3 regions of the Paucibacter sp. JuS9 genome follow, and region 2 is predicted to be linked to each of the others. Evidence: predicted binding sites of a transcription regulator. Region 2 holds the regulator's gene; each other region holds the start of a gene.
The links. The regulator sigma-54, encoded in region 2, starts transcription at its own class of promoters, with help from an activator protein. The targets are predictions, from matches to a motif close to TGGCANGNAANCTGCTTT.
Positions count from the first base shown of each region.

Region 1: a site for sigma-54 is predicted at 5,665-5,682, ahead of ABT392_RS00385 (ANTAR domain-containing response regulator). Genes of this name have one in related genera too.
Region 3: a site for sigma-54 is predicted at 2,213-2,230, ahead of glnA (type I glutamate--ammonia ligase). Genes of this name have one in related genera too.

Region 1 covers NZ_CP194172.1:92,734-102,351, reverse strand. Annotated here, with positions in the region: gene nirB (nitrite reductase large subunit NirB) at 1-1,811, opposite strand, end outside; gene ABT392_RS00400 (ABC transporter ATP-binding protein) at 1,808-2,611, opposite strand; gene ntrB (nitrate ABC transporter permease) at 2,616-3,515, opposite strand; gene ABT392_RS00390 (CmpA/NrtA family ABC transporter substrate-binding protein) at 3,526-4,743, opposite strand; gene ABT392_RS00385 (ANTAR domain-containing response regulator) at 5,022-5,630, opposite strand; gene ABT392_RS00380 (FKBP-type peptidyl-prolyl cis-trans isomerase) at 5,757-6,161, opposite strand; gene ABT392_RS00375 (TRAP transporter large permease) at 6,657-7,937, opposite strand; gene ABT392_RS00370 (TRAP transporter small permease) at 7,955-8,506, opposite strand; gene ABT392_RS00365 (TRAP transporter substrate-binding protein) at 8,577-9,593, opposite strand.
Region 2 covers NZ_CP194172.1:4,102,593-4,112,210, forward strand. Annotated here, with positions in the region: gene argS (arginine--tRNA ligase) at 1-90, shown strand, start outside; gene ABT392_RS18235 (SPOR domain-containing protein) at 87-776, shown strand; gene ABT392_RS18240 (thiol:disulfide interchange protein DsbA/DsbL) at 842-1,504, shown strand; gene lptA (lipopolysaccharide transport periplasmic protein LptA) at 1,575-2,207, shown strand; gene lptB (LPS export ABC transporter ATP-binding protein) at 2,204-2,983, shown strand; gene ABT392_RS18255 (RNA polymerase factor sigma-54) at 3,004-4,503, shown strand; gene ABT392_RS18260 (TonB-dependent receptor) at 4,948-8,724, shown strand; gene ABT392_RS18265 (tetratricopeptide repeat protein) at 8,721-9,618, shown strand, end outside.
Region 3 covers NZ_CP194172.1:769,092-778,709, forward strand. Annotated here, with positions in the region: gene ABT392_RS03330 (polysaccharide deacetylase family protein) at 1-172, shown strand, start outside; gene ABT392_RS03335 (sterol desaturase family protein) at 169-1,134, shown strand; gene ABT392_RS03340 (EI24 domain-containing protein) at 1,184-2,038, shown strand; gene glnA (type I glutamate--ammonia ligase) at 2,298-3,713, shown strand; gene ABT392_RS03350 (hypothetical protein) at 3,802-4,311, shown strand; gene glnL (nitrogen regulation protein NR(II)) at 4,346-5,449, shown strand; gene ntrC (nitrogen regulation protein NR(I)) at 5,468-6,949, shown strand; gene ABT392_RS03365 (MBL fold metallo-hydrolase) at 6,950-7,900, opposite strand; gene def (peptide deformylase) at 7,925-8,464, shown strand; gene ABT392_RS03375 (DUF6600 domain-containing protein) at 8,542-9,618, shown strand, end outside.

The sequences.
Region 1 (9,618 bases), 1.0 Mb from region 2:
TTGACCGTCGGGATCTGGTACTTGTCGACCGCGGCTGCGATGCGTCGCAGCTCATCGGCCGTTGTCTCGCCGCCCCACATGCGCGGGATCACCGAGTACGTGCCGTCCTTCTGGATATTGGCATGCGAGCGCTCGTTGATGTAGCGGCTCTGCGGGTCGTCCTCGGCCTCCTTGGGCCAGGAGGAGATCAGGTAGTAGTTGAGCGCGGGCCGGCAGGTGGCGCAACCGTTCGCGCTCTTCCAGCCAAGCTGCGCATACAGCGCATCGAGGCTGGTGATGTGATCCTTGAAGATCGCGTCGCGCACGTCCTGGTGGCTCATGTCGGTGCAGGAGCAGATCGCCTTCTTCTTCGGCGTGGCCGAATAGTCGCCACCGGCCGTGAACATCAGGAGTTGCTCGACCAGGCCGGTGCAGGACCCGCAGGAAGCGCTGGCCTTGGTGTGCTTGCGCACCTCTTCCAAGGTGAACAGGCCCTTGTCCTTGATCGCCTTGCAGATCGAGCCCTTGTTGACACCGTTGCAGCCGCAGACTTCGTCAGAGTCCGCCATCGCTGCGGCCTTGTTGTGGCCTTGATGACCCACGTCGCCGATGTTCGACTCGCCGAACATCAGCTTGTCGCGGATGTCAGAGATCTTGCGGCCCTCGCGCAGGAGCTTGAAGTACCAGCTGCCGTCCACCGTGTCGCCATACAGGCAGGCGCCGACGAGCTTGTCGTCCTTGATCACCAGCTTCTTGTAGACGCCTGCGAAGGGGTCGCTCATCAGGATTTCTTCGCTGCCCTCACCGCCCATGAAATCGCCGGCGCTGAACAGGTCGATGCCGGTGACCTTCAACTTGGTGCTGGTCTGCGAGCCCTGGTAGCGGCCGATGCCGAACTCGGCCAGGTGCGTGGCGCAGACCTTGCCCTGCTCGAACAGCGGCGCCACCAGGCCATAGGCAATGCCGCGGTGCGCCGCGCATTCGCCGACCGAGTAGATGCGCGGGTCGGTGATGGTCTGCATCGTGTCGCTGACGACGATGCCGCGGTTGCAGTGGATGCCGGCAGAAGCGGCCAGCTCGGTATTGGGGCGGATGCCGGCGGCCATCACGACCAGATCGGCCGGAATCTCCTTGCCGTCCTTGAATTGCACCGCCATGACACGACCATCCTTGCCACCGATCAGCGCCTGCGTCTGCGCGCCGAGCAGGAACTTCAGGCCGCGTGCTTCCAGCGACTTGCGCAGGAGGTCGCCCGCCTGGTCGTCAAGCTGGCGCTCCATCAGCCAGTCACCCAGATGCACCACGGTCACCTGCATGCCGCGCAACATCAGGCCGTTGGCGGCTTCCAGGCCCAGCAGGCCGCCACCGATCACCACCGCATGCTGGTACTTCGTGGCCGCATCGATCATCGCGTTGGTGTCGGCAATGTCGCGGTAGGCGATCACGCCATTCAGCTCCTTGCCGGGCACCGGCAGGATGAAGGGGCTGGAGCCGGTGGCGATCAGGAGGCGGTCGTAGTCGGCCGAAGTTGTGGATCCATTGCCGTCTTCTGCGATCACGCGCCGCTTGACACGGTCGATCTGGGTGACCTTCTTGCCCAGATGCAGCGTGATGTTGTTGTCCTCATACCAGTCCAGCGGATTGAGGATGATCTCCTCGATCGTCTGCTCTCCGGCCAGCACCGGACTCAGCAGGATGCGGTTGTAGTTGGGATGCGGTTCGGCGCCGAACACGGTGATGTCGTAGAGATCGGGCGCGATCTTCAGCAGTTCTTCCAGCGTGCGCACACCGGCCATGCCGTTGCCCACCATCACCAGCTTCATCTTCTTCATGCTGCAGCCTCCACATGGGCATGGCGGGTGTAGAGGAAGTCGATCACCGCCTTGCGGGCATGCAAATAGACCGGGTCTTCGGCCAAGGCCACGCGGTCGCGCGGCCGTGGCAAGTCCACCGGGAGAATCTCGCCGATGGTGGCGGCCGGCCCGTTGGTCATCATCACGATGCGGTCCGAGAGCAGCACGGCTTCATCCACGTCGTGCGTCACCATCACCACCGTGCTCTGCGTTCTCGCCACGATCTTCAGGAGTTCGTCCTGCAGCTTGGCGCGGGTCAGCGCGTCGAGTGCGCCGAAGGGCTCGTCCATCAGCAGGACCTTGGGCTCCATGGCCAGCGCCCGGGCAATGCCGATGCGCTGCTTCATGCCACCCGAAATTTCCTGCGGCTTCTTGGCGGCCGCATGTCCCATGCCGACCAGCGCCAGCGCATCTAGCGTACGCTGTTTGAGCTGGGCCTTTGTCTCCTCGGCACCGAAAACGCGCTCGACCGCCAGGTACACGTTCTCAAAGCACGTGAGCCAGGGCAGGAGCGAATGATTCTGGAACACGACCGCGCGCTCGGGGCCGGGCGCCGCGATCTCGCGGCCATCGCAGATCAGGCCGCCGCTGGTGGGCGAGAGCAGCCCCGCGATCAGGTTCAGCAGCGTGGACTTGCCGCAGCCCGAATGGCCGATCAGCGTGATGAACTCGCCGCGCTGCACTTCAAGATTGATCTCGCGCAGTGCATGGAACTTTCCCTTGCGGGTGGCGAACACCATTTCGGCGTCCTGCACCAGGACAAATGGTTTGCTGCTCATGGGGTCAGTCCTCGCTGAAGGAGAAGCGCTGGGCCACGAGCATCAGGAGTTGCTCCAAGGCCAGGCCCACGATGCCGATCACGAAGATGGCGATGATGATGTGCTGGACGTTCAGGTTGTTCCACTCGTCCCAGACCCAGAAGCCGATGCCCACGCCGCCGGTCAGCATCTCGGCCGCCACGATCACCAGCCAGGCCGTGCCGACGGACAGGCGCACACCCGTCAGCAGGTAGGGCAGGACGGCCGGGAACAGGATGCGCGTGATGACTTTCCATTCGCTGAGGTTCAAGACGCGGGCCACGTTCAGGTAGTCCTGCGGCACGCGCTGCACGCCCACGGCGGTGTTGACGACCATCGGCCAGATCGAGCAGATGAAGATGGTCCAGATCGCGGCCGGATTGGCGCTCTTGAACACCAGCAGGCCGATGGGCAGCCAGGCCAGCGGCGACACCGGCTTCAGCAGGCTGATCAAGGGCGAGACCATGCGGTTCGCGAACTCGAAGCGGCCGATGATGAAGCCCAGCGGGATGCCCACCAGGGCCGCGAGGCCGAAGCCCATGGCCACGCGCTGCAGCGAGAACAGGATGTTCCAGCCTATGCCCTGATCGTTCGGGCCCTTGCTGTAGAAGGGGTCGGCAAACAGCTTGACGGCGGCATCGAAGGTTTGAACGGGCGTGGGAAAACTGCCGCCCTTTTGCGTCAGCAGTCCCCACACGCCGACCAGCAAGGCCAGGCCGAGGATGGGTGGCAGCACGCGCATCCAGAAGGCGCGCCAGTCCAGCGGTGCGCGCGCCTTGGGCTGCGGCTTGGCGACGACAGCCAAGGGCTCGCGAGGCTTGGCTGCCACGGCGGCTGGCTCCTCGCTGATCACTTCGCGCGGCGAATGAAAGACTGCGGAGACCATGTTGTGCTCCTCAAGCCTTGACCTTGAACGAATCGGCGTACTTGGCGGGTTCCTTGCCGTCCCAGGTCACGCCGTCGATCAGCTTGCTGGCGCGCAGGGCGTCCTTGGGCACGCTGACCTTCAGCTGCGATGCGGCCTGCTTGTAGAGCTCGATCTGGTTGATCTGCTTGGCCACGCCCAGGTAATCGGGATGGCCCTTGATCAGGCCCCAACGCTTGTGCTGGGTGAGGAACCACATGCCGTCCGACAGATAGGGGAAGTTCACCGCACCGTCGTTGAAGAACTTCATGTGGTTCGGGTCGTCCCAGGTCTTGCCCAGGCCGTTCTGGTAGCGGCCGAGGATGCGCTGGTTGATCGCGTCGGCGCTGGTATTGACATAGGACTTGTCGGCGATGGTGTCGGCCATCTTCAGCTTGTTCTGCAGGCCGGCATCGATCCAGCGGCTGGCCTCCAGCACGGCCATGATCACGGCGCGCGCGGTGTTCGGATACTTCTTCGCGAACTCGCCGGTCGTGCCCAGCACCTTCTCGGGATGGTCCTTCCAGATGTCCTGCGTGGTCACGGCGGTGATGCCGATGCCGTCCATGATGGCGCGGTGGCCCCAGGGCTCGCCGACGCAGTAGCCGTCCATATTGCCCACGCGCATGTTTGCCACCATCTGCGGCGGCGGCACGGTGATGACCTTGGCGTCCTTGATCGGATTGATGCCGACACTGGCCAGCCAGTAGTACAGCCACATCGCATGCGTGCCGGTCGGGAAGGTCTGCGCGAAGGTGTACTCGCGCTTCTCGGTGCTCATCAGCTTGGCGAGCGAGGCGCCATCCACGGCGCCCTTGTCCGCCAGCTTCTTCGACAGCGTGATGGCCTGGCCGTTGTTGTTCAGGGTCATCAGCACGGCCATGTCCTTCTTCGGCCCGCTGACGCCGAGGTGCACGCCGTAGATCAGGCCGTAAAGCACGTGCGCCATGTCCAGCTCGCCGTTGACCAGCTTGTCACGCACACCAGCCCACGAGGCTTCCTTGGTCGGGATGATCTTGATGCCGTACTTCTTGTCGAAGCCCAGCACCGAGGCCATCACGATGGAGGCGCAGTCGGTCAGGGGGATGAAGCCGATGCGCACCTCCTCCTTCTCGGGCTTGTCCGAGCCGGCGGCCCAGGCCATGGGGCTCATGGCACTCATGGCGGCACCGGCAGCGCCGGCCAGCAATGTGCGGCGTTCCTCGCTCATCAAACCCTCCTTGTGCAGCTTCTTTCCAGTCGTATGGCTCATCGAGATCTCCAAGCAGAAAAGGACAAAGGCGTCGCGACCAGGAGACCACTCGCGTGTCTCCATCGGTCGGACGCCTTTGTCCTTGTTCGATTCCAGAAGGGCCCACGCCGTTGCGGGCCCGACGACTTCACTTCAGCAGAAAGCGTGCCAGCGTTATTCCGGGAGATTTGGCCGGTGCACGCACCGGCCGCGCACTGTTTGCCGGCATCGCTGCGCCAGATTGGTGCAATGCAACATCAACCCGGGCGCAAAAGGGAATGCGCGTCGATGACCCGCTCTGCCACGGCGGCCAACGCCTCACCGCGGTCCATCGCGAGCTTGCGCAGACGCTTGTAGGCCGCGTCCTCATCCAGGCCCAGCTCGCTCATCAGGATGCCCTTGGCCTTCTCCACGCTCTTGCGGCTGGCCAATTGCGCCTGCGCCTTGCCCAGCTCCTGGCGCAGCGCCAGGTCTTGCTCGAAACGGGCAATCGCCACCTGCAGCACCGGCGCCAGGCGCTCGGCGCGCAGGCCGGCCACCACATAGGCGCTGACGCCCGCCTTCAGGGCGCGGCGCATCGGGTCGTCGCCGCCGTCCTCGGAAAACATCACCACCGGGCGCGGCATCGTCTCCGACACCGTGGCAAGCATCTCTACCGTGTCGCGGGTGGGCGATTCGCTGTCGACGATCACCACATCGGGCTTCAAGCGCAGCACGCAGTCATGGATCAGCGTGGCCTGCTCCACCACGCCCACCACCTCGCAGCCCAGGCGCGCCAGCTCGTCGCTGATCAGCGCGCCGCGGTGGGCACCGTCATCGATCAGCAGGATGCGCAGGCCCTGGGCCAGGGAGAGGGAGTCGCTCAAGGGGGGTTGTTACGGGACAAGGGTTGCAGGGCTTGACGCAACTTCCATGCCCGCAAGCGGGCCTCAGCAATCAATCAAGGTCACAGCCCATCGGTCCATGGCCATCCCCGAGGCGACCCGCCGTGCTCAGGGCTTGACGATGCCCAGCAGCTCGATCTCGAAGGTCAGCGGCGTGTTGGGCGGAATGGCGCCGCCACCGGCACCGCGTTCGCCATAGGCCAGGGCGGCCGGGCAATAGAACTTGGCCTTGCCGCCGACCTTCATCAACTGCACGCCTTCGGTCCAGCAACGGATCACGCGGTTGAGCGGCAGGTCCATCGGCTCGCCGCGGGCGACCGAACTGTCGAACTCGCGGCCGTCGAGAAAGCGGCCGACGTAGTGCACCTTGACCTTGTCGTTCTGCGTCGGCTTCGCGCCGGTGCCGGCCACGACTTCGGTGTAGACCAGGCCCGAGGCGGTGGTGATGGGTTCGGCGGCCAAGGCCGGCGACAGGCACAGCGCGAGGGGAATCAAGGCGAGCAGCTTGCGCATGGAATTCATCCAGGGTTTTCGATGGAGCCGGATCATCGCATCGCGCGCGCATGCAAAAAATGGCTCATCGCCGATCTGAGGGGGAGACTCATGCAGGCACGTAGCTGCCGTTCGTTTTCTTGTTCCTCGGTTGGTCGAAGATCAGGCCGCCAGCGGGTTCCCCTGCGCTCGTGTCCCCCGGCCCTGGCTGCGCCAGGCCCTCCTCCTTTACCTCGCTTCGGGAAACCCACTGCCGTCCTGCTCCGGCCACACTGGGCATGTGCCTCGACACAGGCGACGGGCGGTGCGGGTCAGGACGGTTGGGCGCTCTGTGGAGTGAGGTAGAGGAGGAGGCCGAAGGCCGGGGGACACGAACGCAACAGAGCGCCCAAGCGGCCTGATCTTCGAGCCATCATGAAAGACGGCAACGTGCCGTCAAGGGACATCCAAGGAATTCGGCGATTCAGCAGAAAAAAGGGCTCGCCGTGGCGAGCCCCTATTGCAAGTGCCTTGGTCCTATTTCAGGAGCAGCTGCGGCAGCCACAGCGAGATCTGAGGCACATAGGTCACCACGCCCAGGAAGATCAGCATCGTGAGCAGCCAGGGCCAGACGGCCACGGTCAGCTCCGAGATGCCCATCTTGGTGATACCCGAGGCCACATAGAGGTTCAGGCCCACCGGCGGGTGGCACATGCCCACCTCCATGTTCACCACGATCAGGATGCCGAAGTGCACCGGGTCGATGCCGAGCTTCATCGCCACCGGGAACAGGATGGGCGCAAGAATCAGCACGATGGAGCTGGGCTCCATCACGTTGCCGGCCAAGAGCAGCAGGATGTTGCAGACCAGCAGGAAAGCGATGGGACCGAAGCCCTGGCCGATCATCCAGTCGGCCATGGCCTGCGGGATGTTCTCGCTGGTCATCAGGAAGCTGAACAGCACCGCGTTCGTGATGATGTAGAGCAGCATCGCGCTCATGCTGGCCGAGTCGAGCAGCACCTTCGGGAGGCGCTTCAGGGACATGTCCTTGTAGACGAAGGTGGCAATCACGAAGGCATAGACCGCCGACATGGCCGCCGCTTCCGTCGGCGTGAAGATGCCGGTGTAGATGCCGCCCATCACGATGACGATCAGCAAAAGGCCCCACACGCTTTCGCGGAAGGCCTTCCAGCGCTCGGCCCAGGACGCCTTGGGCATGCGCGGGTAGTTGTTCTTGCGGGCGATGTACCAGGTCGTGAACCCGAGGCAGATCGCCAGCAAGAGGCCCGGCACCACGCCAGCGATGAACAGTGAGCCGACCGAGGTGTTGGTCGAGACCGAGTACATCACCATCACGATGGACGGCGGGATCAGGATGCCCAGCGACCCCGAGGTAGTCAGGATGCCCGCGCCGAAACGGTTGGGGAAGCCCTGCTTGACCATGGCCGGCAGGATCACCGAACCGATGGCCACCACGGTGGCGGGCGAGGAGCCCGACACCGCGGCGAACAGCGCGCAGGCCATCACGCCGGCGAGGCCCAAGCCCCCGTTCCAGTGGCCGATCATGCTGGTGGCGAAGCGGATCATCCGCCGCGCCACGCCGCCGTGGGTCAGGAAGTTGCCGGCCAGGATGAAGAACGGGATCGCCATGATCTCGAACTTCTCGATGCCGGTGAACAGCTTCAAGGCGACCGACTGGATCGGCACCTCGGTCATGGTGAAGAGGAAGGTCAGGACGGTGAGCCCGAGCGAGATGCTGATCGGCATGCCGGTCAGCATCAGCAGGATCAGCAGCACGAAGATGATGGAGGCGTTCATGGTGTCGTGCTCCTTGCTCAGGCCGGACCGGCATCGTCCAGGCCTTCGACATGGCCGTGGTCATGGTGGGGCAGCTCGCCGGTCTTCAGGAAGCTCCAGGCCACCTGCAGGAAGCGGAAGCTCATCAGAGACGAGCCCAGCGGCACACAGAGATAGACCCACCACATCGGCACCTCGAGGTCGGCCGAGGTCTGCTCGGTCTCGGACATGTGCCAGACGAAGTTGGCGCCCATGGCCGCCACCGTGCCGGTGAACAGCGCGCCGGCCAGCAGGCCCACGAGGACCAGTGCCTTGTGCGCACGGCCCTTGAGCTTGCGCAGGATCACGTCCACGCCCACGTGGATGCCGGTGCGCACGCCATAGGCGGCGCCGAACTTGGCCATCCAGACAAACATGAAGATGCACAGCTCCTGCGCCCAGCTCATGTTGATCTGGATCGTGTAGTCCTGGATGTAGGGCACGCCGGAGAGGTAGCGGTGCACCACGGCGGCGAAGATCACCAGCGTGGCACCACCGATCAGGAAGGCGATCAGCCATTCCTCGAGGTGGTTGAGGATGCGGTTGAGCATGGAAGCTCCCAGAGAGGGGGGGGCAGGTGCGAGAGCGGCACCAGTGTGGCGCCGCGTTCGGAACAATGGCTTACTTGCTCAGCGAGTAGCCGGCGGCCTTGTAGGTATCGGCAATCATCTGCTTGCCCACGCGCGCTTCCATCTCCTTGTGCACCACCGAGGTGGCCTTCTTCATCTCGTTGAGCTCGGCGGCCGTGGGCGTGTAGATGGCTGTCTTGCCGCTGGCCTTGATCTTGTCCAGGGCCGTGGCGTTCTCGGTGGCGGCGATGGCGTTGGCGTAGGTGGTGGCGTCCTTCATGGCGCCCTCGAGCTGGCTGCGCAGCTCGGCCGGCAGGCCGTCCCAGAACTTCTTGTTCACGACGACGGCATAGGCCAGGTGGCCGTGGCCGGACAGCGTCATGTGCTTCTGCACCTCGAAGACCTTCTGCGTGTAGATGTTGGACGGCGTGCTCTCGGTACCGTCCACCACGCCGGTCTGCAACGCCTGGTAGAGCTCGCTGAAGGCCATCACCTGCGGGATCGAGCCGAGCGAGCGCATCTGCGCGTCAAGCACCTTGCTGGACTGGATGCGCATCTTCAGGCCCTTGAAGTCGGCCACGTTCTTCAGCGGCTTGTTGGCCGTCATGTGGGTGGCACCGTTGTCCCAGTAGGCGAGACCGGTGATGCCCTTGCTCTCCAGCTTCTTGAACAGGTCGGCACCGACCTTGCCCTCGGTCACGGCGCGGAAGGCCTCTGTGTCCTTGAAGATGAAGGGCAGGTCGAAGACCTCATATTCCTTGACACCCAGCGGACCGAACTTCGAGAGCGAGGGCGCCAGCATTTGCACCGAGCCGAGCTGCAGCGCCTCGAGCTCTTCCTTGTCCTTGTAGAGCTGGCTGTTCGGATAGACCTCGACCTTGACGCGGCCGCCGGTGCGCTGTTCTGCCAGCTCCTTGAAGCGCAGTGCGCCCTTGCCCTTGGGCGTGTCGGGCGCCACGACATGGCTGAACTTGATGACGATGGGCGCCTGCGCCTGGGCGCCCAAGCTGACGATGGCCAGCAGGCTGGCGGCGGCGATGGCGATGGAACGGCGTGCGATTCTGGGCATGGCTTGTCTCCTGTTGTGGCAGCTG
Region 2 (9,618 bases):
CAGGTGCTGCGCAATGCGCTGACGGTGCTGGGTGTCAGCGCGCCGGAAGCAATGTCTCGTGGTGAACAAGCAACGACGGAGTCTGCATGAGCAAAGGTCAGGGCGGTGGTGGTGGCGGTGGCGGCAGCAGCGAGCGCGGAGGCTTCGTCCTCGGCCTGATCGTCGGCCTCTTGATCGGCCTGGCTGTTGCCCTGGGCGTGGCGCTCTACATCAACAAGACGCCGATTCCCTTCGTCAACAAGGTGCCGCAACGCACCGCCGAGCAGGACGCCGAAGAGGCCGAACGCAACAAGAACTGGGACCCGAACGCACCGCTGGCCGGCAAGAACGCCAAGGCCGCGAGCGGCGTGGTCAGCGGCGGCGAAGTGAAGCCGGCGGCACCTGCTCAAGCCCCTTCGAGCGCAAGCCCAGCGCCCGCGCCCGCGCCCGTAACCACGGCACCGGCCGCAGCACCCGCGCCAGCGCCAGCGCCGGCACCCGCCGCCAGCAAGGCCGGCAAGGCTGAGGCCAAGGTGGATGCCAAGGCCCCCGCGGCCGACCCATCGATCTACTTCGTTCAGGCCGGCGCCTATCTGAAGAATGACGACGCCGAAGCCCAGCGCGCCAAGCTGGCCCTGCTCGGCCACAGCGCCAGGATTTACGAATTCGAACAATCGGGCCGCACCGTGTACCGGGTCCGCATCGGCCCGCTGGATGCGCGCGAGGACGCCGAAGGCCTTCAGAAGAAGCTGGAAACCGCCGGCGTTGACGCCAATCTGGTGCGTGTCCAGCGCTGATCGGTCAGCTGTTCTACGATCCCGGCCGTTGCATCCCCTATTCGCAGTTCACAGGTAGCTGATTCATGAATCGTCGCGACTTCTCCGCTCTCGGACTCTCGGCCCTGGCACTTGGCAGCGCCGGCCTCGCCCAGGCACAGGGCGGCCCCATCGAGGGCAAGCATTTCAAGCGCCTCGCCAGCCCGCTGCCCACGACGCCGGGCAAGATCGAGGTCACCGAGTTCTTCTGGTACGGCTGCCCGCATTGCTATGCGCTGGAGCCGATGCTGCAGGAATGGGTCAAGCAGCTGCCCCCCGACGTGGTGTTCCGCCGCGTGCATGTCGGCTTCCGCCCCAATATCAAGCCGCACCAGAAGCTGTTCTACGCGCTTGACGGCCTGGGCAAGGCCGAGGAATACCACCAGCGCGTCTTCGCCGCCTTCCACCAGCAGCGCCTGGAGCTGGACGACGACAAGGCCATCATCGCGCTGGCCACCAAGATGGGCCTGGACACCGCCAAGTTCACCGCGATGTACAACTCCTTCGGCATCGAGAGCAAGCTGTTGCAGGCCAACAAGCTGTTCGAGGCCTACAACATGGACGGCGTGCCGGCGATCGCCATCGGCGGCCGCTTCTGGACCTCGCCCTCGATGGTGGGCGAACGTGGCATGACCGAACAGGAACAGGGCATGCGCGCGCTGCAGGTCGCCAACAGCCTGATCCAGCGCGCGCGCAGCTCAAAGCCGTGACGTAATTGCCAGCGGCCCGGGGGTGGGCTGGGCCTAGAATGGCCTGCAAGTTTTGTGCCGCCCACCCACCATGCGCCCTGCCCATCTTTCCTCCTCGCTGCTGCTGAGCGCCCTCGCCTTGCTGGCCGCTGCGCCGGCGGGCGCCGAAAAGGGCGACCGCTACAAGCCGATGAACATCAGCTATGACGAAGGCGGTCGGGTCGAGATCGCCAACCAGCTGACCGAGCTCACCGGCAACGTGATCCTGAGCCAGGGCAGCCTGCTGCTGAAGGCCGGCAAGGTGGTGATCAAGGAAACCCCCGACGGCTTCTTCCAGGCCTCGGCCACTTCGGACGGCGACAAGCAGGTGAGCTTCAGCCAGGGCCGTGACACGCCGGGCGAGGTGATCGAAGGCAGGGCCGACCAGATCGAATACGACAGCCGCAAGGAAACCGTCCGCTTCGTCGGCAATGCGGTGCTTCGCCAACTGCGCAACGGCCTCGTCACGGGGGAGACCACCGGTGGCGAGATCGCCTATGACAACCGCAGCGAACTCTTCAAGACCAGCGGCGGCAATGTCGAGCGCAGCCCCAACGGCCGCGGCCGCATGGTGTTGATGCCGCGCGCAGCCAGTGCGCCCGAGGCATTGCCGTCCGCAAGCAGCGCACCGACCCAACTGCAGCCCAGCACCACGCTGCAAACCACGCCTCGCAAGCCCTCATGAGCGGCATCGACAGCGCAGCGGCGGCACCGGGCCGCCCGAGCCGGCTTGAGGCCGACGGACTGCAGAAGACCTACGGCGTGCGCCGCGTGGTCAAGAACGTGCACCTGGCCGTGGACAGCGGTGAAGTCGTGGGCCTCCTGGGTCCCAACGGTGCCGGCAAGACCACCAGCTTCTACATGATCGTCGGCCTGGTGCGGGCGGACGCCGGCGAGATCCGGCTCGATGGCGAGGCGCTGGAGCGCCTGCCCATCCACCGCCGCTCGCGCCTCGGGCTGTCCTATCTGCCGCAGGAGGCTTCGATCTTCCGCAAGCTCACCGTCGAGGAAAACATCCGCGCCGTGCTGGAGCTGCAGCAGGACGAGAACGGCAAGCCCTGGACCAAGACCCGCATCAACGAGATGCTGGACAGCCTCCTGCACGAGCTCTCGATCGAGAAGCTGCGCGACAGCCCTGCACCCGCGCTCTCGGGCGGCGAGCGCCGCCGGGTCGAGATTGCCCGCGCCCTGGCCACGCAGCCGCGCTTCATCCTCCTGGACGAGCCCTTTGCCGGCGTGGACCCGATCGCCGTGCTCGAGATCCAACGCATCATCGGCTTCCTGAAGGCGCGCGGCATCGGTGTGCTGATCACCGATCACAACGTGCGCGAGACCCTGGGCATCTGCGACCGCGCCTACATCATCAGCGAGGGCGAGGTGCTGGCCGAAGGCACGCCCGACGAGCTGGTGGCCAACGCCGACGTGCGCAAGGTGTACCTCGGCGAACACTTCAAAATGTAGGCTGCTGGGGCTGCGCTGAGATGAAACCCACCCTGCAGGTACGGCTCAGTCAGCATCTGGCGCTGACGCCCCAGTTGCAGCAGTCGATCCGGCTGCTGCAGCTCTCCACACTGGAGCTGCACCAGGAAGTGGAGCAGATGCTGGCGCAGAACCCGCTGCTCGAGACCGACGAGGAATTCGGCAGCGCGGTCACCGCACCCGAGCTCAGCGAAGTCCGCGGCAACGCGTCCGACGAACCCGACTCGGCACCTTCAGGCGATGGTGAGGCCGCGAGCGAGATCAAGGCCGAGGACTTCGGCACCACCGAGCGCGAAGACTGGGAAAACGGCACCGAGGGCGACGACTTCGACGGCATCCGCGAGCTGCCCGGCAGCGCCAGCTCCAGCAGCGAAGACGGAGAAAGGCCCGAGACCGAGGCGCCGTCCATCAGCCTGCAGCAGCATCTGCAACAGCAGATGGCCGGCATGTCTTTCAGCAGCGAAGACCGCGCCGCGCTCCTGGTGCTGATCGAATCGCTGAACGACGACGGCTACCTGGCCGACCCGCTGGAAGAGATCGCCGCCTCGCTCGCCGGTGAAGACGACCCCGAGGCACTCGAGGAATTGCTGGAACGCCTGCAGGTGGCCTTGCGCTGGCTGCAGAGCATGGAGCCCACCGGTGTCGGCGCCCGGGACCTCTCCGAATGCCTGCTCCTGCAACTGCGCACGCGGCCGCGCAGCCAGGTGCAGGTGGTGGCCATCCTGATCTGCAAGAACCACCTGGAGCTGCTGGCCCGGCGCGACAGCAAGAAGCTGATGGCACTCACCGGCGCCGACGAACAGCTGCTGCGCGAGGCGCAGACGCTGATCCAGACACTGGAGCCCAAGCCGGGCCGGCCGTTTGCGCCAGGCGAGGCGGCGGCCGTGGTGCCGGACGTGATCGTCAGCAAGAGCGGCCGCGGATTCCGTGTGATGCTCAACCCCGAGGTCGCGCCCAAGCTGCGCATCAACGAGCTCTATGCCAATGCGCTGCGCGCCACGCGCGGCGGCATCAGCAACAGCGCGCTGGGCGGCCAATTGCAGGAGGCGCGCTGGTTCATCAAGAACATCCAGCAGCGCTTCGACACCATCCTGCGTGTCTCGCAGGCCATCGTCGAGCGGCAGAAGGGCTTCTTCCAGCATGGGGCGCTGGCGATGAAGCCGCTGGTGCTCAGAGAAATAGCCGACGAGCTGGGCCTGCATGAATCGACCATCTCGCGCGTGACCACGGCCAAGTACATGGCCACGCCGCATGGCACCTTCGAGCTGAAGTACTTCTTCGGGTCCGGCCTCAACACCGATGCCGGCGGCAATGCCTCCAGCACGGCGGTGCGCGCGCTGATCAAGCAGTTCGTCGACGCCGAAGACAACAACAAGCCGCTGTCCGACAGCGCCTTGTCCGACATGCTGGAAGAGCAGGGCATCCAGGTGGCGCGGCGCACGGTGGCCAAGTACCGCGAGGCGCTGAAAATTGCGCCGGCCAATCTGCGCAAGGCGCTTTGACGCGACTCTGACCTGGGGTCTGAGCGGGGGTCTGAACGGGGCCCTGAATGCCTGCCGCGCAGCGCGCTGCCAACGCATGACCCAGCGACTTGCTAGGACTTTGCCGCGTCAGTCGCCGCACCGCAACAGCGCCGGCACAAACGATCAAGGCGTTGATTGATGCGCCCTGAATCCGCCCGGGATAACCCGCAAAGTGGGTGACCGGAAACCTTGCTTCCCGGCCGATTCATCCGCTATTCAAAATTCCGATAGTTCGACGCACAAGCGTCATACATCGATTCGGACCCGTCCTCATAAGCTGGACTCCTCACAAGCGCAGGCGGGCCTCATCCGGGCCTTGCAAGCAGGCTTGTAGATCGCCGCCTCGTGAAGCCTCGGGGCGCTTGCGGTGAACACCAGTCAATGACAAAAAGTGCCGGCCAAGCCCGGTGACGGAGACAGCTTGTGAACAAGATTTCGAAACTGGCCTTGCGGCCGGATGGCCTGGCCCTGGCCGTTTCCATGGCCCTCACGCTGATGGCCAGCGAGGCCGCGATGGCTCAAGCGAGCACGACGCCCGTAGCGCCGGCCAAGCCCGCGGCCGAAGCGGCGCAAGGCGGTGAACAGGCCAAGGACAGCAAGGATGACAAGAAGCCGGCAGCGAAGGCCACGGCCGAGCTGAGCTCGGTGCTGGTGATCGGCACGCGGCTCTCGCAGCAGTCCAGCATCGACCGCAAGAAGCGCGCGGCCACGGCCACCGACTCGGTCGTGGCGGAAGACGTCGGTGCCTTCCCTGACCGCAATATCGGCGAAGCGATCTCGCGCATTGCCGGTGTGGCGCTGGACCGCGGCGACTTCGGCGAAGGCGTGAGCGTCTCGGTGCGCGGCACCGGCGCCGATCTCACGCGTGTGGAGATGGATGGCCAGGCCGTGCAGGCTGGTGGCGGCACCGACCTGCTGGGTGGTGGCGGTGGCCGCGGTGTCGAGTTCCGCGAGCTTTCGTCGGACCTGATCAAGAGCGTGGACGTGGTCAAGGGTTCGACCGCCGCGATGACCGAAGGCTCGCTCGGCGGCAGCATCATCATCAACACGCGGACCGGCCTGGACTTCAAGAAGCCCTATTACTCGCTGCGCGTGGCCGCCACCGAGAGCTCCCTGAACAGGAAGACCACGCCCAACCTGAACCTGGTGCTGGCCGACAAGTTCCTGGACAAGCGTCTGGGCGTGCTGGTCAACCTGAACAAGTCCAACTACAACAGCGAGAGCCATCAGCAGAGCAATGGCGGCGTCAACGGCCTGCAAGGCCTGTTGCGCCAGGCGGACTTCGACAACTCGCCGGAGAAGACCTTTGCCTTCAACCCGGCCACGGTCTCCAAGACCGACCCGACGGTCAACGCCACGTTCCTGGCCTCGCCGCTGACGGCCGGCGGCACCTTCAATGCAGCCACGCCGCTGGAGCTGATCACCAAATCGGCCGCTGCGCAGAGCAAGGCCGACTGCTTCACTGCCTTCCCCAATCTCACCACGGCGCAGACCAGCGCGATCAACGGCAGCACGGCGCGCACGCTGGCCATCAACCAGCGCAACAACGAACAGCTGAGCTGCCTGAACCAGTGGAACGACTACACGCCGGCGCTGATCCGCTCCTATGTGCGCGGCCAGGACGACCGTCGCCACGGCGGCGACATCCGCCTGGATTTCAAGGTCAGCGATGAATTGAACATCTACGGCAAGTACGCGTCCAACCAGCGCAAGGTGGCCGACGTGGTGGGCAACTTCTCGGTGGGTGGCACGCCGACCTACAACACGGCCGGCACCTTCGTCGACTCGGCCGCTGGCGTGCGCTCGCTGGGCACCGGCCTGGCCTACCCCTACACCCTGATGCCGACGACCTACAGCTACCGCGCCGGTGCGCCGCTGGCCCAGGGCGCGACGGTGAACATCAAGCCCGGCTACACGGTGGATGACTCGCACCACGTGACGAGCTACACCACCACCGACAGCTACTACAACACCGACATGATCTTCAGCAAGATCGAGACGGATTCGAAGTATCTGCAGACCGGTGGCGAGTACCGCAACGGCCGCCTGAAGGCCGTCTTCATGGGGGGCAAGGCCGACTCGAGCATGTTCCGCTACGACCGCCGTGCGTCCTTCGGCTATCAGTACGGCGAGTCCACCTTCGCCGTGCAGCCCGATGGCTCCTGGAGCTTCGCGCTGCCACCCGGCAGCAGCAACGACCAGCTGAACTTCGCCAAGTACGCCGTGCTCTCGCCGCAACTGGCCAGCGCAGCCGTGCCGGTCTCGGCGACCAACACCGTGGCCGTGCCGGCCTACACCGCGGCCCAGAAGCCGCTGGTCACCCCGACGACCAATGTCCTGATCAGCCGCATCTTCAAGAGCGAGACCTCGGAGAAGACCGGCAAGCTCGACCTCACCTATGACCTGCAGGACAAGCTGCCCTTCATGAACTCGGTGCAGGGCGGCATCAACCTGCGCAACACCTCGGGCAAGTTCTGGGGCCTGGGCGGTGCCACGATCCAGGAGCCGCTGGGCACCTTCGGCCAGCCCGGCTATGTGGCCGGCATCTACCTGCCGACGGTCAATGTGCGCAGCTCCATCGTCGGCTGCGAGAACACCGCCGGCTCGCTCGCCGTGGGCGGCCAGCCCTGCGCCTACGGCTTCAACCCGAGCAACAACCCGGCCACGCCGCAGAACGGCCAGACCGTTATGACGCAGGCCCAGTACCAGGCGCTCGTGCAGAACGTGCTGTCGGTGGCACCGGCCGGCCAGTTCTATGCCGGCGCCAGCGGCCGCTCGCCGACGCTGATCAATGGCTGGAACCAGATCGATGTGGACAAGCTGTTCCAGGGTGCCGGCATCCCTATCAACCTCAACTGCGTGGTGACCTGCAAGGCCAGCGATGGCAAGGTCTACGAGCAGCCGTTCTCGCGCTTCCAGGAGAAGGCCAATGCCGCCTACCTGATGACGGACTTCGAGCTGGACCGCGTGCCCTTCACCGACTGGAAGCTGCCCTTCGGCATGGAGCTGGCCGGCAATGTCGGCGTGCGTGCGGTCAAGACCGACGTCACCGGCACCGGCTACCTGACCTTCATCTCGCGCAAGAAGACGGCGACCTATGACCCGCTCACCCCCGATGCGGCGGGCGGTATTGTCTCGACCACCTATCGCAAGAACACCTCGATCCAGAAATCGACGACGGACGTGATGCCTTCGCTGAACCTGGCGCTGTGGGTCGTGCCCGAGAAGGCCGTGCTGCGCTACAGCGGCGCCAAGACCATTGCCCGCCCGGCCTACAGCTTCCTCCTGCCCTCGGGCACCTGCATCTACGACGAGCGCCGCGAGGACTGGGCCAACGAAAGCGACGGCAGCGACGCCGACCAGAACTGCACCGGCACCATGGGCAACCCGGGCCTGAAGCCCTGGACCAATATCAACCAGAACATCGCGATGGAGTGGTACGTCAGCAAGGACACCATGCTCACCGCCGCCGTCTTCAAGCACCGCGGCCTGGTAGGCGCGCCGACGCGGGTCGTGCCGCGCACCAACGTCAAGGTCTTCGAAGGCACCGACACCATCGATCCGGTCACCGGCAAGCCGCTGTCGGAGCTGGAGTTCGCCTTCAACCAATGGGACAACCAGCAGCCGTCCACGCGCCGGGGCCTGGAACTGGGCATGAAGACCGCCTTCACCTTCCTGCCCTCGGTGTTGCGCTTCACCGGCCTGGATGCCAACTACACGCGGGTCCGCTCCAAGCAGGCTGTGCCCACGCTGGACCTGATCACCGGCCAGGAGCAGCCCATCGTCGGCGAGCCGAAGTATTCGTACAACGCCTCGCTCTGGTATGACGACGGTGGCTTCTCCGCCCGCGTGGCGCTGCAGGTCGTGGCACCTCGCTATGTCTGCTACCAGCCCTGCGGCACCAACTCGACCCTGAACGTCAACAACTATCCGTCCGAAGGCACCTACAACTGGCGCCTGCCCTACAACCCGGGCGTGCCGATCTGGAGCAGCCGCACCCGCTTCATCGACGCCAAGATGGCCTACAAGTTCAAGAACGGCGTCGAGATCTTCCTCGAGGGCCGCAACCTGACCGGCCAGCGCACGCAGACCAACACCGGCGGCTACGAGGAATACAGCGGCGGCATCCCGAGCGTCTACAGCGATGCCTACACCGGCCGCCGCTTCATGGTGGGCTTCAACATCCGGAGCCTGCAGTGAGGCGAACCCGCCTCGCTGTGCTGCTGATCCTGGCCGGGCCGCTTTCGGCGCTGGCCCAGGACGGCGGCAAGAAGGAGCTTTCGCCAGTGCAGGTCAGCGGCAGCCGCAATGGCGGTGTCGACCCGGCGATCGTCACCGCGGCCAAGAGCAAGCTGCTGTCGCGCAACTACGCGTCCTCCTGCGCCTTCATGAGCAGCTACAAGGCCAGCGAAGACTCGGTGACGCTGGCCTACATGCGCGACTTCGGCCTGCAGGACAGCCCGTCCAACGAAGCCGAGCGCCTGCGCGACACCGCGCCAGAAGGCTCGGCTGCGACCAGCATGCCGGGCAGCGCGATTGCGGCAGCGGAAGAAGCCGTCCCTGACCCGAACGCGCCCACGGTCGGCTGCTCCAAGTCCGACCGCGCCTTCGCCGCCGGCCGCAACTGGATCGCCCGCAAGGACAAGTCGCTGAGCCAGGCCTTCGATGCCTTCGAGGCCGAGGACTTCGCCAGCGCGCGCAAGCATTTCGAGCAGGCCTGGGACAAACTCGGCTACGAGGAGGCGGCCATGATGCTGGGCCGCCTCCATCTGCTGGGCCTGGGGACAGCGAAGGACACGAAGCAGGCGTTGGCCTGGTTTCGCAAGATCACCGATGGCCGCTTCGACCCGGTGGCCGACCGGATGCGTTTCGATCCGCGCTCGCCGGATCAGCTGACGGTGCGGGTGGACGCCGCAATGATGCTGGCCAAGATCCACATGACCGGCCAGGGCACGAGACGAGACCCGTCCGAGGCCCGCCGCTGGTATGCCAAGGCGCTGGATTTCGGCTTCATGCCTGCGGCCCATCTGCTGGGCCAGGCCGCCTTGATCGGCTATGGCGGCGAGAAAAGCGGCCGCCAGGCCCTTGAACTCT
Region 3 (9,618 bases), 1.7 Mb from region 2:
GGGCGATATCCTGATGGCCCACCTGGGCATCTGGCAACGCCAGGACGCCTGGGCGCCCGCCGTGCTGGAGCCGCTGATGAAGGGCCTGATCGACAAGGGCATGTGCTTCGCGGCGATGCGCGAGCATCCCGGCTTTGCGGCCGTGATGAACAAGCCGCTGGAGTTGCCATGATCGACAAGCTGGTCGAGCTTTTCGGCGAAGCCCAGCAATGGCTGTTCGAGTCGCTGGTCCAGCCTCTCGTGTTCGGCATCGGCCTGGGCGCCCGCCTGGAAGACGCCTACGAGGCCACCGGCTGGCTGCTGGTCGGCCTCTTGCAGATCGCCGTGATGCTGACCGTCTTGCGCGCGCTGGAACGCTGGCGACCGGTCGAGGCGGTGAGCGACCGCGCGGCCGTGCGGGTCGACATCCTCTACACGCTCATCCATCGCCTGGGGCTGTTCCGGCTGGCGATGTTCTTCAGCCTGGACCCGATCTTTGATGCCCTGTCCGGCGAGATGCGCATGCTGGGAGTGCCGACCTGGCAGCTCGACGGTCTCTGGCCCGGCGTGACTGACCAGCCGATGGTGAGCTTCCTGCTCTACCTCTTGGTGTTCGACTTGCTCATGTATTGGCTGCACCGCGCGCAGCATTCCTTCAACTGGTGGTGGTCCCTGCATTCGCTGCATCACAGCCAGCGCCAGATGACGCTGTGGAGCGACAACCGCAACCACCTGCTGGACGATGTGCTGATCGACGCCGCCTTTGTGCTGGTGGCGCGCCTGATCGGCGTGGGCCCGGGGCAGTTCGTGGCCCTGGTGGCGATCTCGCAGTTGATGGAAAGCCTGCAGCATGCCAATGCGCGGATCTGGTTTGGTGCCGTGCTGGAGCGCGTGCTGGTGAGCCCGCGTTTCCATCGCCGCCATCACTCAATCGGCATAGGCCACGAGTCGGGCGGCCGTGGCACGCTGGGCGGCCACAACTTCGCAGTGCTGTTCCCGCTCTGGGACATCGTCTTCGGCACGGCCGACTTCAAGCTGCAATACGATGCCACCGGCGTGCGCGACCAGCTGCCCGAAGAGGGCGGGCGCGACTACGGCCGCGGCTTCTGGGCCCAGCAGTGGCTGGGCTTGAAGCGCCTGGCCGGCCGAGGCTGAACAGCTGGCCAGCCAGCAAGACAAGCGCAGGAGAGCAGCTTTGGAACATATGAGCCGACTGGGCGACTCTTTCTGGCGCGCGGCCGCCTACTGCCTGCACCCCAAGGTGATCGGGCTGTCGCTCCTGCCCTTGCTGGTGGTGGCGCTGCTCAGCGGCGTCTTCATGTATTTCGGCTGGGAGGCTTCGGTCGCCGGTGTGCGTGCCACGCTCGAGCAATGGAAGCTGGTCGAAAGCCTGCTGCAATGGCTGGACGCCATGGGCGCCGGCGGCTTCCGCAGCGCGCTGGCGCCGCTGGTCGTTCTGGCCATGGTGTTGCCGGTGATCGTGCTCATGAGCCTCCTCCTGGTCGCGCTGTGCATGACGCAGGCCATCGTGGGCCTGGTGGCGGCCAGGCGCTTCCCGACCCTCGAGAAGAAGCAGGGCGGCGGCCTGATCCAGGGCGTGTTCATCGCGCTGGGCGCTACCTTGCTGGCCTTGGGCGCGCTCGTCGTCAGCATGCCTTTCTGGCTGATACCGCCGGTGATCCTGATCCTGCCGCCGCTGATCTGGGGCTGGCTGAGCTTCAAGATCTTCAGCTTCGACGTGCTGGCAGCCCATGCCTCGGCCGAGGAGCGCCGGCAACTGCTGCAGGCGCATCGCGGGCCACTGCTGGCCATTGGCGTGATCACCGGTTATCTGGGCGCGGCGCCGGCCTTCATCTGGGCCCTGGGCGTGATGGCGGTGGTGCTGGCGCCGTTCCTGATCCTGGTGACGATCTGGCTCTACATGCTGGTCTTCGCCTTCTCGACCGCCTGGTTCGCCCACTATGCGCTGGCCGCCTTGCAGCAGCTGCGCGCGGCCGCAGTGCCGCCTGCGCCGCCACCACCGCCGGTGGAGCTCGAAGTGCTCACGCCACTGAGCTGAAATGTTGCGCCAATTTGGTGCTACGTCAGGCGCCATTTTGGTGCCCTACGTTGGCGCGTGGTGCACTTCGGAGGTGCGTAAACCCTGATCGTCGGCCCCGTCGCGGCGCATAATGCGGCCTCGCAGCGCCTGTGCACCAGAGGCAGGCGGCCAACAGCGGTTTTGTCATGGTGTTGGCACACAAACTGCTAAGTAATACCCCGTAGCGCCCACGCGCTCGCCGAATTCCACATTGAACCTACTGCAGCAGGAGCTATTGATGGCCAAGACCGTCGCCGACGTGATGAAGATGGTGAAGGAAAACGAAGTCAAGTTCGTCGACTTCCGCTTCACCGATACCCGTGGCAAGGAACAGCATGTGTCCGTGCCGGTTTCCCACTTCGACGAAGACAAGTTCACGTCGGGTCATGCATTCGACGGTTCGTCGATCGCCGGCTGGAAGGGCATCGAAGCCTCCGACATGCTGCTGATCCCGGACCCGAACACGGCCAATATCGACCCCTTCTTCGAAGAGCCGACCCTGATCCTGTCCTGCGACGTGATCGACCCCACCGACGGCAAGGCCTATGAGCGCGACCCGCGTTCGCTGGCCAAGCGCGCCGAGGCCTACCTGAAGTCTTCCGGCCTGGGCGACACCGCCTATTTCGGTCCGGAACCCGAATTCTTCATCTTCGACTCGATCCGCTGGGGCAATGACATGTCCGGCTGCTTCTTCAAGATCGAAAGCGAAGAAGCTGCCTGGAACACCGGCAAGGAGTACGAGCACGGTAACAGCGGCTACCGCCCCACCGTCAAGGGCGGCTACTTCCCCGTGCCCCCGGTCGACGCCGGCCAGGACATGCGCTCGGAAATGTGCCTGATCCTCGAACAGCTGGGCATCCCGGTCGAGGTGCATCACCATGAAGTGGCCAACGCCGGCCAGATGGAAATCGGCACCAAGTTCAGCTCGCTGGTGCAGCGCGCCGACTGGACCCAGCTGCAGAAGTACGTGGTGCAGAACGTGGCCCATGCCTACGGCAAGACCGCCACCTTCATGCCCAAGCCCATCGTTGGCGACAACGGTTCCGGCATGCACGTTCACCAGTCGGTCTGGAAGGACGGCAAGAACCTGTTCGCTGGCGACGGCTATGCAGGCCTGTCCGACTTCGCCCTGTACTACATCGGCGGCATCATCAAGCATGCTCGCGCGCTGAACGCCATCACCAACCCGGGTACGAACTCGTACAAGCGTCTGGTGCCTGGCTTCGAAGCCCCGGTGAAGCTGGCCTACTCGGCCAAGAACCGCTCGGCCTCGATCCGCATCCCCTACGTGGCCAACCCCAAGGGCCGCCGCGTCGAAGCGCGCTTCCCCGATCCTTCGGCCAATCCGTACCTGTGCTTCGCAGCACTGCTGATGGCGGGCCTGGACGGCGTCGAAAACAAGATCCACCCGGGCGAAGCCGCCACCAAGGATCTGTACCACCTGCCGCCGGAAGAAGACGCGAAGATCCCGACCGTCTGCCACAGCCTGGATCAGGCCCTGGAGTACCTGGACAAGGACCGCGCCTTCCTGACCAAGGGTGGCGTGTTCACCGACAGCTTCATCGATGCCTATATCGACCTGAAGATGCAGGAAGTGACCCGCTTCCGCATGGCAACGCACCCGGTCGAATACGACATGTACTACAGCCTGTAATGGCAGTGAGCCCCAGCCAAACCGGCTGATACAGACAAAGGGACGGTCTTGGCCGTCCCTTTTACATTCATGCGCCACAATCGCCCTCATGAGCATTCATCTGCGAGCTGCCCGGTACCTGTTGCCGGCTCTGCTGTTGGCCCTGCTTGGCGAGCCCAGCGCTCAGACCATCGTCTATCGCTGCCCCGGCCCGCCGGTGCTGTACACCGATGCCCTGAGCGCGAAGGAAGCGCAAGAGAAGGGCTGCCGCACCATCGAGGGCGCGCCCATCACGGTGCTGCAACCGGCGCGCCGGCCGGCACCGCCTGCCAGCGGCACAGTCAGCAGCAATGCGCGGCCGAACGAGAGCAAGGTCGAGTCGCAACAGCAACGCGGCCGCGACAGCGAGCGGCGCTCGGTGCTGCAGGCCGAGTTGCGCAATGCCGAGTCCAAGTTGTCGGAGCTGCGTGCCGAGTACAACAACGGCACGCCAGAGCGTCGTGGCGAAGAGCGCAACTACCAGAAATATCTGGACCGTGTGGCCGAGCTGAAGGCCAGCATCACGCGTCAGGAAGCCGACATCGAGGCGCTCAAGCGCGAGATCAGCAAGCTGCCTTGACTCGGCGGCCGCGGCCGCTTGCAGGAGCAGTCCGATGAGCACGAACCCACGCGGCCTGGAGTCGCAGTTCGCTGGCTTCGACTTGCTGGCTACCATGGTGGCCGTGATCCAGCCTGACGGCGAATGCCTGTTTGCCAATGCTGCGTTCGAGAACGTCATGCGGCTCTCGCGCCGCGCGGTCGTCCACGGCAATCTCTATGACTGGCTGGTCGATGCCTCGCATCTGCGCGAGGCGGTGGCCGGCGTAGCCCGCAACGCCTATTCCAGCAGCCGCTTCGACGCGCACCTGCGCCGCAATCCCCAGCATCAGCAGCGCAACGAAGAGCCCCTGCCGGTGCAGGTCATCGTCAGCCAGATTGAGGGTCAGGCCTTGGTGCTGGTGGAGCTGATCGAGAACGAACAGCAGATGCGCCAGGACCGCGAGGAGCGCACGCTGGATCAGGTGCAGGCGACCAAGGAGTTGGTGCGCAACCTGGCCCATGAAATCAAGAATCCGCTCGGCGGCATCCGTGGTGCCGCGCAGTTGCTGGCCATGGAGCTGCAAGGTACCGAGCTGTGGGACGAGCTGGCCGAATACACGCAGGTGATCGTGCACGAGGCGGACCGGCTGCAGAGCCTGGTGGACCGCTTGCTCGCCCCGCACCGGCGCGCCCAGGTGGTGGTGGACGTGAACATTCACGAGGTTTGCGAACGGGTGAGGGCCCTGGTGCTGGCGGAGTTTCCGCGCGGCCTGGCCATCGTCCGCGACTACGACACCTCGCTGCCCGACTTCCGCGGCGACCGCGAGCAGCTGATCCAGGCGGTGCTCAACATCGTCCAGAACGCGGCGCTGGCCCTGCAGCCGCGCATCGCTGTGGGCGATGCCTGTATCACCTTGCGCACGAGAGTCGCGCGCCAAGTGACCATCGGCAAGCAGCGCTGGCGCTTGGCATTGGAATTGCATGTGGAAGACAACGGCCCCGGTGTGCCGGCCGAGATCCGAGATCGCATCTTCTTCCCCCTGGTGTCGGGGCGCGATGGCGGTTCAGGGCTTGGCCTCACGCTGGCGCAGACGATCGCCCAACAGCACCAGGGCATGATCGACTGCGAGAGCGAACCGGGCCGGACCGATTTTCGAATTACCTTGCCACTGCCCTGACGGCGGAAGAGGCGCTGAATGAAATCTATCTGGGTTGTTGACGACGACCACTCGATCCGCTTCGTGCTCGAGAAGGCACTGAGCCGCGAGGGCATGCCGGTGCGCAGCTTCAGCAACACGCGCGACCTGCTCACGGCGCTGGAGACCGACAGCCCGCAGGTGCTGGTGTCGGACATCCGCATGCCGGGTGGCTCGGGCCTGGACCTGCTGGCCAAGGTGCGCGAGCAGCATCCCACGCTGCCGGTCATCATCATGACCGCCTACTCCGACCTGGACAGCGCGGTCGCCGCCTTCCAGGGGGGGGCCTTTGAATATCTTCCCAAGCCCTTCGACCTGCCGCGAGCCGTGGAGCTGATCCGCCGCGCACAGGAAGAGAGCCTGCGCGAAGCGGTGGCCGAGGAGCAGGCCGCGCAACTGCCCGAGATGCTGGGCCAGGCGCCTGCGATGCAGGACGTGTTCCGCGCCATCGGCCGCCTGTCGCAAAGCCATGTGACGGTCTTGATCACCGGTGAGTCGGGCTCGGGCAAGGAGCTGGTTGCGCGCGCGCTGCACAAGCACAGCCCGCGCGCCGAAGGCCCGTTCGTGGCGATCAACACCGCGGCCATTCCGAAAGACCTGCTGGAGAGCGAGCTCTTCGGCCATGAGCGCGGCGCCTTCACCGGCGCTCAGGCCACCCGGCGCGGTCGCTTCGAGCAGGCCGATGGCGGCACGCTGTTCCTGGACGAGATCGGCGACATGCCGCTGGACCTGCAAACCCGTTTGCTGCGCGTCTTGTCCGACGGCCAGTTCTATCGGGTTGGCGGCCACAGCCCGCTGCGCAGCAATGTGCGCGTGATCGCGGCCACGCACCAGAACCTGGAAGAGCGGGTGCGGCTGGGCGCCTTCCGCGAAGACCTGTTCCACCGCCTGAACGTGATCCGGCTGCGCCTGCCAGCCTTGCGTGAGCGCCGCGAAGACATTCCGGTGCTGGCGCGCTACTTCCTGCAGCGCAGTGCCACGGAGCTGGGTGTCGAGGCCAAGCGGCTGTCGGACGCTGCGCTCTCGCGCCTGGAGAACTTCGACTTCCCGGGCAATGTCCGGCAGCTGGAGAACATCTGCCACTGGCTCAGCGTCATGGCGCCGAGTCAGGTGGTTGAGGCCAAGGACCTGCCGCAGGAGCTGCTGGGCGTGGTGATGCCTGCCGCGTCTTCTGCGCCCATGGGCGAGAGCGCTCCGGCCGCTGCGTCAGGCGGCTTCGCGCCATCGGCGGGCACGGTCAGCGCTGCCAGCGTCGGCAGCGGCCCCGAAGTCTGGGTCACCGAAATGGCCCGCGAGGCCCGCAGGCTCTTGCTGGCCGGTGAGCCCGATGTCTGGGATCAACTGACGCGGCGTTTCGAGGCCAGCCTGATCCTGACTGCGCTGGACATCACGCGCGGCCGCCGGATCGAAGCCGCGCAGAAGCTCGGCATCGGTCGCAACACGATCACCCGCAAGATCCAGGAGCTGGGTTTGGACGTCTGATCAGGTGGCGCGCTTGTCGAGCCAGACGGCCAGGCCCTGGGCATTCAGCTCGATGTCCATGGCCAGCAATTCAAGCTGACGCTCCGGCAGCAAGGCGCAGCCATGTCGGCGCAGTTCCTCGAGGTAGTGCTCTGAGAGGCCTAGCTTCAGCTTCTCATGGCGCTCGGGGTCGGCTTTCAAGGGCAGGGCCAGCGCCACCATCGCGTCGATCTGCGCATGCAGCGAGGCCGCCAGCCGGCCCACGTCGCCGACGCGGCTGTAATGGGTCAGGAACATCTGCCAGGGGCCGTAACTCATCATCCGCGTGATCGAGGCCTTCAGGGCTTGCGGTTCGAACTGCACCGGCGTGCTGGTGGGCAGCACCCAGGGGCCGGCGGCGGTGTCGAATTCACGGTAGGACAGGCCGAAGGTATCGCCGGTGAACCAGCCGCGTGTCCTTGCATCCCAGATGCAATGGTGGTGGCGGGCATGGCCGGGAGTGTCGATCAGCAGCAGCTCGCGGCCGCCCAGCGAGACGGTCTGTCCGTCAAAGCTCTCATCCACCCGCTCGGCCGGCACGCCGCGCAGCTGCCCGTAGCTGCGCTGCATTTCCTCTTCGCCATAGACCGCCAGCGCACCGAGATAGAGCGCCTTTGGATCGATCAGGTGACGTGCACCGCGGGGGTGCACCAGCAGGCGTGCATTCGGCAGCGACTGCATCAGGAGACCCACGCCGCCGGCATGGTCCAGGTGCACATGGGTCGGAATGACCCAGTCGACCGCCTCGACACCCAGGCCCAGTGATGCCAGGGCCGCCAGCAGGCGCGGCACCGCGTGGTTGGTGCCGGTGTCGATGAAGGCGGCGCGGCCGTTCTCGACCATCAGATAGGCGGCGTCGAAGTGGTCGCGCTGGAAGGCCGTGTCGATGGCGTAGATGCCATTGCCCAGGTCCTCGACAAAATCCGGCTGCATGGCTGCTTTCGTAGAATCCGGCGCATGGCCGTCAGAGAAATCTTGAAGATGGGTGACCCGCGGCTGTTGCGCGTGGCCCGGAATGTTACGGAGTTTGGCACGCCCGCCCTGCGCGAGCTGGTGGCCGACATGTTCGACACCATGGCCGCTGCCAGGGGCGTCGGGCTGGCGGCACCGCAGATCGGCGTGGACCTGCGACTGGTCATCTTCGGATTCCAGCGCAGCGAGCGCTATCCGGACGCGCCGGCCGTGCCCCAGACCATCCTCCTGAATCCGAGCATCACGCCGCTGACTGACGAAGAGGAAGAGGGCTGGGAAGGCTGCCTCTCGGTGCCGGGCCTGCGCGGCGTGGTGCCGCGCGCCACGCGCATCCGCTACGAAGGCTTCGGCCTGGACGGTGAGCCGATCCTGCGCGAGGCGGAGGGCTTTCATGCCCGGGTGGTCCAGCATGAGTGCGATCATCTGCAAGGCCTGCTGTACCCGATGCGGGTGCGGGACTTCACGAGGTTTGGCTACACCAGCGTGCTGTTCCCCGAACTCGACCCCAGTGCCGACGAAGATTGATTTGTCGTAATGGTCTGTAACCCGGTCAGCGACTGCCTGCGCTGCCGCGTTCAGGCTTGACCGACCGAGGAGCGCCCATGGCCAGCCACGTACAGAAGAACAGCAGCAGCCGACTGATTCCCTTCTTCCTGCTCTTGATGTTTGCCAGCCTGCTGCTGGCCTTCAAGTCTGCCTATGCAGACCCGCCCGGGCGGGTGGGCCGGGTGGCCGACGTGGTCGGCGAAGCCTGGCTCTTCGATGTCGAAGACAAGGAGTGGCAGAAGGTCGAACGCAACCAGCCCATCACCGAAGGCGACCGGCTGCGCACCGACAACGGCGCCCGTGTCACCCTGCGCATCGGCTCCACCAGCATCTGGCTGGATGAGCGCGCCGATCTTGAATTCAGCCGCCTGGACGACGAGGCCGTGGAGCTGCTGCTCGCTCGCGGCCAGCTTGCCATGCGGCTTCGCTCGCGCGAGAACGTCGCCGAGACCCGCATCCTGACCCGCGAGGGCCGCTTCGCCTTCGAGCGCGAAGGCCTGTACCGGGTCGACCAGCTGGAGCGCGGCAGCCGCGCCTATGCCTGGCTGGGCCAGCTCCGCTTCGAACCCAGGGGCGACGGCATGCCCACGCTCCTGAGCGGTGGTGAGCAAGCCGAGTTCTGGTGGGGCAATGGCCCCCGTGTCGAGCGCCAGCGCATCGAGCGCGATTTCTTCGGCGACTGGGCCGTGGCCCAGAGCGAATCCGAGGGCGATGGTCCGGTCAACCGCTATGTCTCGTCCGAGATGACCGGCGCGGAAGACCTGGACCGCCATGGCCGCTGGGAGCAGCATGATGAGTACGGTGCGATCTGGTTTCCGCTGGCACTGGCCGTCGACTGGGCGCCCTACCGCTACGGCCGCTGGGCCTGGGTGCGGCCCTGGGGCTGGACCTGGGTGGATGACGCGCGCTGGGGCTTTGCCCCGTTCCACTATGGCCGTTGGGTGCAGGTGCGTGGCCGCTGGTGCTGGGCGCCGGGGCGCTATGTGAACCGCCCGGTGTTTGCTCCGGCGCTGGTGGCCTGGGTGGGCGGCGGCAATTTCTCTGTGGGTGTGAGCATCGGCGGTGGCCGACACAGCCCGCCGCCGCGCCATGGCTGGTTCCCGCTGGGCCCGCGTGAAGCCTATGTGCCCGGC